DNA from 3 places in the Paenibacillus sp. WG02 genome. Region 3 is predicted to be linked to each of the others. Evidence: predicted binding sites of a transcription regulator. Region 3 holds the regulator's gene; each other region holds the start of a gene.
The links. Region 3 encodes Rex, which represses fermentation and respiration genes when NADH is low (regulators of the CRP and FNR family bind a similar motif). Its sites were predicted from a motif close to TTGTGAAATATTTCACAA; they were not measured.
Positions count from the first base shown of each region.

Region 1: ACBP55_RS13455 (formate/nitrite transporter family protein) is a predicted target of Rex. The motif match lies at 1,154-1,171, and genes of this name have one in related genera.
Region 2: ACBP55_RS14375 (cytochrome ubiquinol oxidase subunit I) is a predicted target of Rex. The motif match lies at 1,011-1,028, and genes of this name have one in related genera.

Region 1 is NZ_AP036016.1:3,021,829-3,025,001, forward strand. It holds gene ACBP55_RS13440 (hemerythrin domain-containing protein) at 1-25, shown strand, start outside; gene ACBP55_RS13445 (hypothetical protein) at 168-416, shown strand; gene ACBP55_RS13450 (universal stress protein) at 543-974, shown strand; gene ACBP55_RS13455 (formate/nitrite transporter family protein) at 1,228-1,998, shown strand; gene ACBP55_RS13460 (hypothetical protein) at 2,040-2,555, opposite strand; gene ACBP55_RS13465 (hypothetical protein) at 2,727-2,912, shown strand; gene ACBP55_RS13470 (histidine kinase) at 3,122-3,173, shown strand, end outside.
Region 2 is NZ_AP036016.1:3,258,578-3,261,750, reverse strand. It holds gene ACBP55_RS14380 (GbsR/MarR family transcriptional regulator) at 341-889, shown strand; gene ACBP55_RS14375 (cytochrome ubiquinol oxidase subunit I) at 1,215-2,564, shown strand; gene ACBP55_RS14370 (cytochrome d ubiquinol oxidase subunit II) at 2,561-3,173, shown strand, end outside.
Region 3 is NZ_AP036016.1:5,122,099-5,125,271, reverse strand. It holds gene dinG (ATP-dependent DNA helicase DinG) at 1-1,268, shown strand, start outside; gene ACBP55_RS23325 (redox-sensing transcriptional repressor Rex) at 1,271-1,891, shown strand; gene ACBP55_RS23320 (anion permease) at 1,933-2,934, opposite strand; gene ACBP55_RS23315 (DUF47 domain-containing protein) at 3,000-3,173, opposite strand, start outside.

The DNA of each region.
Region 1 (3,173 bases), 2.1 Mb from region 3:
AAGTAATATTCAAGCAAAAGCTTAAGACGGAACAGGAGGATTTAACATGGCAATGAACATTCAATTAACCGATCGTGTGGGAAAAGGAACTTGGTATATAGTTACCAGGTGAAGGTATCGCCAAAAGTAGATGCGGGCTGCTGCCGCTTAAAGAAGGAGGCACATATATGAAATGGGAAGAAAAATTATCACGGTGGCTTGGCTCTCAGATTGAGGTGCACATCGAGGATCAGGCAGGACTCGACCCTTTAGCACCTCCGAAAAAAATGAAACTTGAAAAGATACGCATTTCCGAAGACCAAGGCTATATGCAAATGTATATGAATGAACATCAATTTCTGGCCATTCCCTTAAGGGGAGAAGAACATACGAGCTTAATAAATTCAGAGCATGGTACGATTCTCAGATCAGACTGACATTGCGGCGCAATTGGTTTATAAAGTCCATTTCGGTTTTTAGAAAGAATATTGTGATCTTCCTCACATCGTTTTAACTTAGAAAGAGATATGATGAAGGTATCAAACAAACGAGGTGAATGTGACATGCTATATTCGAAAATATTAGTAGCCTACGATGGCTCCGAAGCTTCAGATAAAGCGCTCGATTCTGCATTGAAGTTGGCCAAATTGAATCATTTTTCAAAATTAGATATTATTCATATCTTTAATCTACCCACGTATGTGCTAGGATCTTCCGTTGTTATACCGCCAATTGTCATTGAAAACAATTATTTAGATTACTCCGAGCAAGTCATTGGGAAAATCAAAGAACAAATTGCTGATTTTTCGAATATTCATATTGAAGTGAGAAGCGGTTCGATTACGAAAGAAATTCTGAAATATGCAGATGAAATTCAAGCCGATCTTATTATTGTTGGCAGTAGAGGTCTTAATAGTATTGGTGAATTTGTTCTTGGCAGTGTCAGTCACAATGTTGTTCAGCATGCAAAGCTCCCTGTACTGGTCGTCAAATAAATTTCACTTAGGGACACAGAAAAAAATGAGGTAGCAAGGTTCTTGCCTCCTCATTTTTTTGTTCTTCCTCATGATTTCAGGTGTTTTTCGTCCGAATAATGATTTTTCGATTGTACTATTTGTAAAAGGATGTGATCCTTGAATCTGATGGAGATATGTCCTTTTTCGGCCCCCTTTACATGTGATTTAGTTCACATACTTTTATACAATGCTGCTCTAAACTAAAGTAAATGGCCGTGGAGGGGGAATCAGCATGGGATTTATGAAGCAGGAGCAGATATGGGAACGCACTGTGGAAGCAGGAGTGAAAAAGGTACAGTTTGGGTATAGGAAGCAGCTCGTTCTCGGTTTTTTAGGTGGTGCTTATATTGCTTTGGGCTTTTTGCTGTATATCAGGGTTAGTAGCGTATTCCCGGATCCATGGAATGACGTAGGCAGCATAGTAGGAGCTGCTTTTTTTCCGTTGGGTCTGATATTAACGATCATTGCTGGCGGCGAGCTTCTTACTGGGAATATGATGGCAGTTCCTGCCGCGTTCTTTTCCGGAAAGATCAAATTTCACCAGCTTGTAAATAATTGGGCTGTAATAACAGTTGGAAACTTCCTGGGAGCAGTGTTCATCGCTTATGTATTCGGGCATCAAGTTGGTTTAACAGAACATGGTGTTTATTTGACTAAACTAGTAAAACTTGTCCACGCGAAAACGGCAGAGCCATTCTCCACAGCTATTTTATCCGGTATTGGCTGTAACATGTTAGTTGGGCTTGCAGTCTGGTTAGCCTATGGGACAGATGATGATGCAGGTAAAATAATGGGTATATGGTTCCCAACAATGGCTTTTGTAGCGATCGGGTTTCAACACGTCGTTGCCAATATGTTTGTCATTCCTGCGGCAATTTTTGCAAACCAGGCAACCTGGATCGATTTTATGGGAAATCTGGTGCCGGTTTACATGGGGAATTTAATCGGAGGGGCTCTATTTGTCTCGGGAGTTTATGCATTGGTTTATCGTCATTCTAACTAGAGTGTAGTGGAATCTGTATCTAAAGTCAGTTCAACAAATGTTTACTGCAGCCATTCCAATATGGCCGGGTACCATTCTTTTTCTATTCGATCCATGTGATTTTCAATTGGTTGAATAGTTAACCTTAAGCATCGGCTTAACTCTTTGGCTTCTTTTTTGTTTGGCAATGGGGTCATACGCAGAGTCTTTTGATAAAACATTCTTAACATGGGAAGAAGATACTCAACTTCTGATTCGAACGTTTCGTTCGTTTCTATATTAATTTTAGCAAAAGGAACAGACGTAAGTAAAAGCATATCCCTCTCTTTTTTTTCAAGAAGAGAAAGTTCATCCAATAATCCTCTGACTTCTTCAATCATTTTTTTGATGAAATGTATCCGCATTGCCGAAGTTATTTCGGACTCTATGTTACTTGCAAGTCCATTGAGAATCTTCAATTTATGATCGATATCGTAATGAAGTCTATCGAATAAACGAAACTGATTATCCAACATCCAGTGCCAATGCATGTAATTGGCAATTTCATTACTAACGGAAGTATGTGAATAGTACCCCATGTGTTGAACCTCCTAGGTAGTGTTTTACACAAAGTGTATTCTTTTTCATTGCACGAGTCAGTGAGATTGATCACAGAAAATAGAACAAATCTGTGACATATCTCATAGAGTGTGAATTTGATAAGTAGTACATTATAAGCAGCCATAATGAATGATAGGAGTTGTTGATAAATGATTACTTGCGAACAATGCGGTACGACGAATGGGTTTAGGAAGTTAGAGAACAGTTGGGTCTGTGAAGATTGTAAAATAGGTGATGTTAAAACGACCTTGATGAACAGTGGTGGCAAAGTGACTATTGTTAGAGAGAAGATAACAGGCTATGAAAAGGAAGGAGAGTCATTATCAAATAACTAACGATTCATACCCTTAATTCTATATAACTCCTGTTGGGCTAAACCCTATGTAAGGCAAAGTAAATTAAATGTAACCGTGCTTAAACATAAAACAACACCTATTCATATTAGTAGTGTGGGCGTTATAATACTAAATATATAAGTAATAATGGCAACCGTTCAGTGGACGGTTGCCATTATACATTTGTTCCAAGGGGAGAGAGAATGACAATGAACAAGAGGCAAATATTTTTCTCTTTGCGCCTGAAGTTTTTACTTGCGT
Region 2 (3,173 bases), 1.9 Mb from region 3:
CCTTTTCCTGATATCATAGTTTTGAGATGATTCTACTTCGATTGTTATGGATTGTACGAATTAATCAAGCAGAAAAGTAAATCTCTATATGTTCAAAAAATTTTGAATTAATGAGATTTTATTACCATTTTTTTCTTCATGACTACTCTGTACAAAATTTATTGTACACTATGAATCTCTTTTTTGTGTCAACCGAGCGTTAACTCAACATTAAGATTATGTAAATCCACAAAAACATTTTCCTTATCTATCTCAAGTGTGTTTTTTTGCTATAATATATGTACTACAAACAAAATCTATTGAATCTATCAGTCGATCAGGAATAGGGAAGTGAAAACTAATGTCTCAAAAAGAAGAAAATCAAGCATCAGAACAACGGGTGCGTATCAGACAAGACATCATTGATGCTATTGCAGAAACGATGGATTTGTACGGAGCCACTCATTCATCCGGTCAATTATACGGGATTATGTTCTTTGAAAATCGGCCGATGACTCTCGATGAGATGAAAATTCGAATGAATATGAGTAAAAGCAACATGAGCTATGCGGTTAGATCATTGGTAGAATCCCAAATGGTAAAAAAGCTAGAGGAAAAGCAGGAGCGAAAAGAACTGTATGCTGCTGAGGTTGATTTTTTTCTTGCGTTTCAAAACTTCTTCACGCTCAAGCTCCAGCGTGAAATCAATGTTATGACAGAAGCCATTAATAAAGCTCTTCCTGAATTGACAGAAATGATTTTAGACGAGCATATAACAGACCAGGAACGCAATCTTGCTCTTCAAGATTTATATAAACTTCGGCATGGACATACCTATTACGAATGGCTTCAGCAGTTTGTCGATGCCCTGAAGCGAGGGGAATATTTCAAGGACCCTTCTTCAACGTAATGGATTGTTTAACTAAGAACCAAGCGGCTTTATGGAGCGCTTGGTTCTTTTTTCATTTTTTAGTTCTCGACTCCTATGTTAATAAAGTTGTAATACTTTGTTCAAACCGTATTCACATATTATGTGAAAAAAATCACATACATCGAGTAAGATAGAAATATATAACAAATCAAATTGAAAACAGAAGGTGATACCCCTTGAACCAATCTCGAAAACATGAAAAACAATTGATGTATCTGATGTTCATTGTTGCTTTTGTCATGCTGCTCTCTTTTATCCGCAAGTTTTTTTGAACCTATGCAAGCTACTGAGGAGATGAGTCCATATGCCAATCTACGATTCTGTATTTTATAGCCGCCTACTCACTGAGACTACACTGGCATTTCATATCATTTTCGCTACCATCGGCGTTGGTGTTCCGGTCATGATTATGTTAGCTGAGTTAGCCAGCATTCAACGTAAAGATCCCTATTATGCCTTGCTGGCACGAAGATGGGCTCGGGGATTCGTTATCACCGTTGCTATCGGGGTGGTTACGGGTACGGCTATCGGGCTTCAACTCAGCCTGTTGTGGCCGAAGTTCATGGAGATTGCTGGGCAAGCCATTGCGCTTCCGTTATTTCTAGAGACTTTTGCCTTTTTCATCGAGGCTATCTTCCTAGGGATTTATTTATATACATGGGAACGTTTAAAACCTAAACATCATCTGTTACTACTCGTGCCAGTTGTCATTGGCTCCTCTGCTTCAGCGTTTTTTATTACGACTGTGAATGCCTTCATGAATACGCCGCAAGGCTTCACGCTAAAAGATGGCTTGATTACGAATGTACAGCCGATTCTAGCTATGTTTAATCCATCCATGCCTACCAAAGTGGCACATGTACTCTCCTCTGCCTACATGACCAGCGCATTCATCTTGGCTGCTGTAGCGGCCTATTCCCTTCTCAGGAAAAAGGGGGACACTTTATATGCCAAGAAAGCTTTAAAGCTGACCGTCACGGTTGGGCTCGTGTTCGCCATATCTACGGCAATGATCGGTGATCTATCAGCCAAATTTCTAGCTCATACTCAGCCTGAAAAACTTGCCGCGGCAGAGTGGCATTTTGAAACGGCTACGAATGCACCGCTCGTTCTTGGCGGTATTTTGACTAAAAATAATGAGGTTAAATATGCGTTGAAAATTCCTTATGCACTAAGTATCTTGGCAGGTGGAACTCCCGGAACCGAGGTTAAAGGGCTGAATGAGATTCCCAAAGATCTCCGTCCTCCTTTATACGTACATTATTTCTTTGATGCCATGGTTGCTATAGGGATGTTTGTGATTGCCGTTGCCATTTGTCATATGTGGTATGCCCGCAAAAAGTCCCGTAAACCTTATCCTAGATGGCTTCTAGCGATTATCGTTGTTTGTGGTCCTCTTTCCATGCTAGGCATTCAATGTGGATGGTTTTACGCGGAGGTTGGTCGCCAACCATGGATATTGCGTGGATATATGAAGGTAGCAGATGCCGCTACAACTTCACAAGACGTGGATACGATGCTACTGCTGTTCTGTTTACTTTATCTCGTTTTAGCTCTGACCGCAGTAAAAGTATTATCCAAACTCTTTAGAAAAAACGATGTCGCAGATGAACTGATTGCACTTGGTATTTTCGGGGGGAGGACCAAAGAATGAGTTTAGAATTTATCGGAATCACGGTTTTGTGGATTTTCCTATACGGATATTTAATTGTGGCATCCATTGACTTTGGTGCAGGCTTCTTCAGTTACTATTCGGTTATTACGATGAAAAAGCATATCATTCATAAGATTATTGAGAGATATTTATCTCCCGTCTGGGAGGTTACCAATGTATTCCTAGTTTTCTTCTACGTCGGCATGATTGGTTTCTTCCCTGAAACTGCACGTTATTATGGCACCGCGTTACTTGTACCAGGCAGTTTAGCTATCATATTATTAGCCATACGTGGAGCTTACTACGCTTTCAGCAACTATGGTTCCAAGGATAACAAATGGTACATGCTGCTTTATGGAGCAACTGGCTTGCTCATTCCTGCAACTCTTTCAACGGTCCTAACCATTTCGGAAGGCGGCATTATCGTTGAACAGAACGGCATGATTTGGCTAGATTGGAGCAAGTTGCTTGCGAGTCCTTATACTTGGTCGGTCATATTGCTATCGCTAGTCAGCGTCCTCTATATTTCGGCGATGTTCCTTTCCTACTATGCCAATAGAGCAAAAGACTATCCCGCTTTTGGCATTTTACGAGGCTATGCTCTTTTCT
Region 3 (3,173 bases):
ACGGGCTCTTTCCCAAAATTGTGAAAATCAAAGAGGATTGGGATCGGCTCAGCGAAGCGCTCTATGAGTTGTTATCTTCAAGAAGCGATCCTTCGCAATCGGAAAACTCACAGTATGTACTGCGGATGAAGTCCGAAACGCTTCCACCCGAGTGGCGAGAGCTTTTGATTATGGAAGACAATATTTATTTGAATGCCAATGATTTACTCCGCACGCTGGATAAATTGTTAAATGAAGTGAAGGACATGCAGGAAGTCTTCGGGGTCCAAGGTTTAGTCACCGATTTGAATGGCACGGTAAAGGAACTGTATAATCACCGAGATGCTCTGCACTTTTTTATGAAAATGGCCGATGAGGGTTATGTGTATTGGATGGAAGCGGGTACCTACGCCAAATCGAAGTCTCTGCAGCTTGTATCCGTGCCTACCGATGTAAGCGGTCTGCTGCAGCAGCATTTCTTTGAGACCAAAGACAGTATTATCCTGACCTCCGCGACATTGTCTGTTAATAAATCTTTTCAATATTCAGCAGATCAATTAGGGTTAGCCATTCCTGAGGATGAAGAATCGGGCAAATTGAAAACCGTTCAATTGCCATCTCCATTCAATTACAGAGAGCAAGCACTCGTCGTAATTCCTCGCGACTTCCCAATGATCAAAGGTGCAGGTGATCCTGTTTTTATCAACGCGCTAATTGATTCGCTTAGTGATGTGGCCCGTATTACAAAAGGACGAATGTTGATTTTGTGCACGTCGAATCGCATGCTTAAGCAAATTTATGCGGGGATGAAGGACCATTTGAAGCCTCATGGGATTACCGTGCTCGGGCAGGGGGTAGACAGCGGCAATCGGAGTAAACTGACCCGGATGTTCCAAGATAATAAAATGTGCGTCCTGTTGGGCACCAGCTCGTTCTGGGAGGGTGTCGACATTCCTGGAGATGCACTCAGCTGTCTTGCTATTATCCGTTTGCCGTTTCAACCTCCGAATCACCCTCTAGTTGAAGCTAAGTGTGAAAATATAAAGAAACGCAACGAAAATCCATTTATGAAATTTTCAGTTCCGCAGGCTGTCATTCGATTTAAGCAGGGCTTTGGCCGGCTTGTCAGACGTGCATCCGATAAAGGCATCGTTATCATCTATGATACTCGAGTGATTGATACGTATTATGGCAAGCACTTCCTTTATTCATTGCCTGGTCCGAAGATTGAGCATATGACGACTGAGCAAATGTTACCTAGGATTGAAGAGTGGATGGGGGAGGCGTAAAGTTGAAAACACAAAAAATATCGGAAGCAGTCGTCAGGAGGCTGCCCATTTATTTACGCTTTCTGAATGAACTTGCAATGAAAAATGTATCGACGGTATCCTCGCAGGATTTGGGTCAAAAGCTCGATCTGAATCCGGCTCAGATTCGTAAGGATTTGGCTTATTTTGGAGAATTCGGGAAAAAGGGAATCGGCTATGACATTGCTTACTTGATTGAAAAAATTAGACAGATCCTGAAGTTGGATCGCCATATTCAAGTAGCTCTTGTTGGAGCGGGTAATCTAGGCCGCGCTTTGTGCAATTATAATACTTATTTACGCAATGATATGAAGATTGTCGCTGTATTCGATGCAATGCCAAGCAAGGCCGGGGAATCGATCAACAACCTAATCGTTCAACCGATGCATGAGATGAAGAAGGTTTTATCTGAATTAGGCGTCCGCATAGGCATCATAACGGTCCCAGCGAACGAAGCTCAAAATGTAGCCAATCAATTCGTAGATTGCGGGATTGAAGCGATACTGAATTTTGCTCCCGTCATTATTAAGGTTCCTCCCGAAGTGCGAGTGCACCATGCGGATTTTACAACCGAATTGCAAAGCTTAGCTTATTATTTGGATTAGAAAAAGGCACGACCCGATTAGCTTGGGTCGTGCCTTTATTTTTAGAAAATGAGTCTGAACAAAACGAAGTAGATCGAGAATGCGAGAGCGATGCTGATCGGAATCGTAATAACCCAAGTGATCAACATGCGTCCAACCGTGCCCCATTGAACTTCATGGAAGCGCATGACACTGCCTGTCCCGATAATCGCGGAGGAAATAACATGCGTCGTTGACAATGGTTTACCCAAAAAGGTAGAGAATTGAATAACGAGTGATGACGTTAAGTCCGAAGCAAAGCCATTGATGGGCTCGATTTTAACTATTTTACCGGAAACGGTTTTAATAATTCGCCATCCACCGATGGATGTTCCAAGCCCCATGGCTAAAGCGGCAGCAATTTTCACCCAGATCGGTACTTCCAAGTCTGTTTGAACACCAGCTGCTACTAAACCAAATACGATAATACCCATTGCTTTTTGTGCATCGTTACCGCCATGGGAGTAGGAAAGCAATCCCGCGGATAAAATTTGCAAGGTACGGAATAAGCGATTTAGCTTCGATCTTGATGTGTTACCAGACCATAAAATGATGTACTTGATCAAGATCATAATTAAGTAACCCAGGGCGAAAGCAATAATCGGCGATAGAATCAAAATGATAATAATCTGCGTAAAACCACTCCAATTCACTGCATGAACTCCGGCGCCAGCGATAACTGCTCCGGCTAGAGAACCAAGAAGTGTATGCGAAGAAGATGAAGGAATGGCCAGATACCATGTCAATAAGTTCCAAATGATGGCGGCAAGTAAGGCAGCGATGACGATTTCAACGCCGTGTTCAATTTTGGCTGGGTTGGCAATGCTTCCACCAACGGTTTTGGCAACCTTAGAGGAAACCATGGCTCCGACAAAGTTGAGTGTGGCAGCCATGGCGATGGCTACACGCGGACTTAAGGCTCGTGTGGAAATGGATGTTGCAATCGCATTTGCCGTATCGTGAAATCCATTAATGAAGTCAAAAAGTAAGGCGAGCACAACGATGACGATTAAATAAGTTAACATGATTTCCTCCTAAGAGTTTTCCATATGGAAAACTATCTTCGTACCACATAGGACACGAATGTGTCTTATGAATAACGAAGTACAACGCTATCAAGGATATTGGCTACATCTTCACAAGCATCTGTTGTTTCTTCCAAACGCTCATAGATTTCTTTTAGTTTAAAATCTTCATACGGGTCTTTGCGTGTGATGAAAATTTGACGAATCCCTTCGCGCATCAAACGGTCTCCGTCATTCTC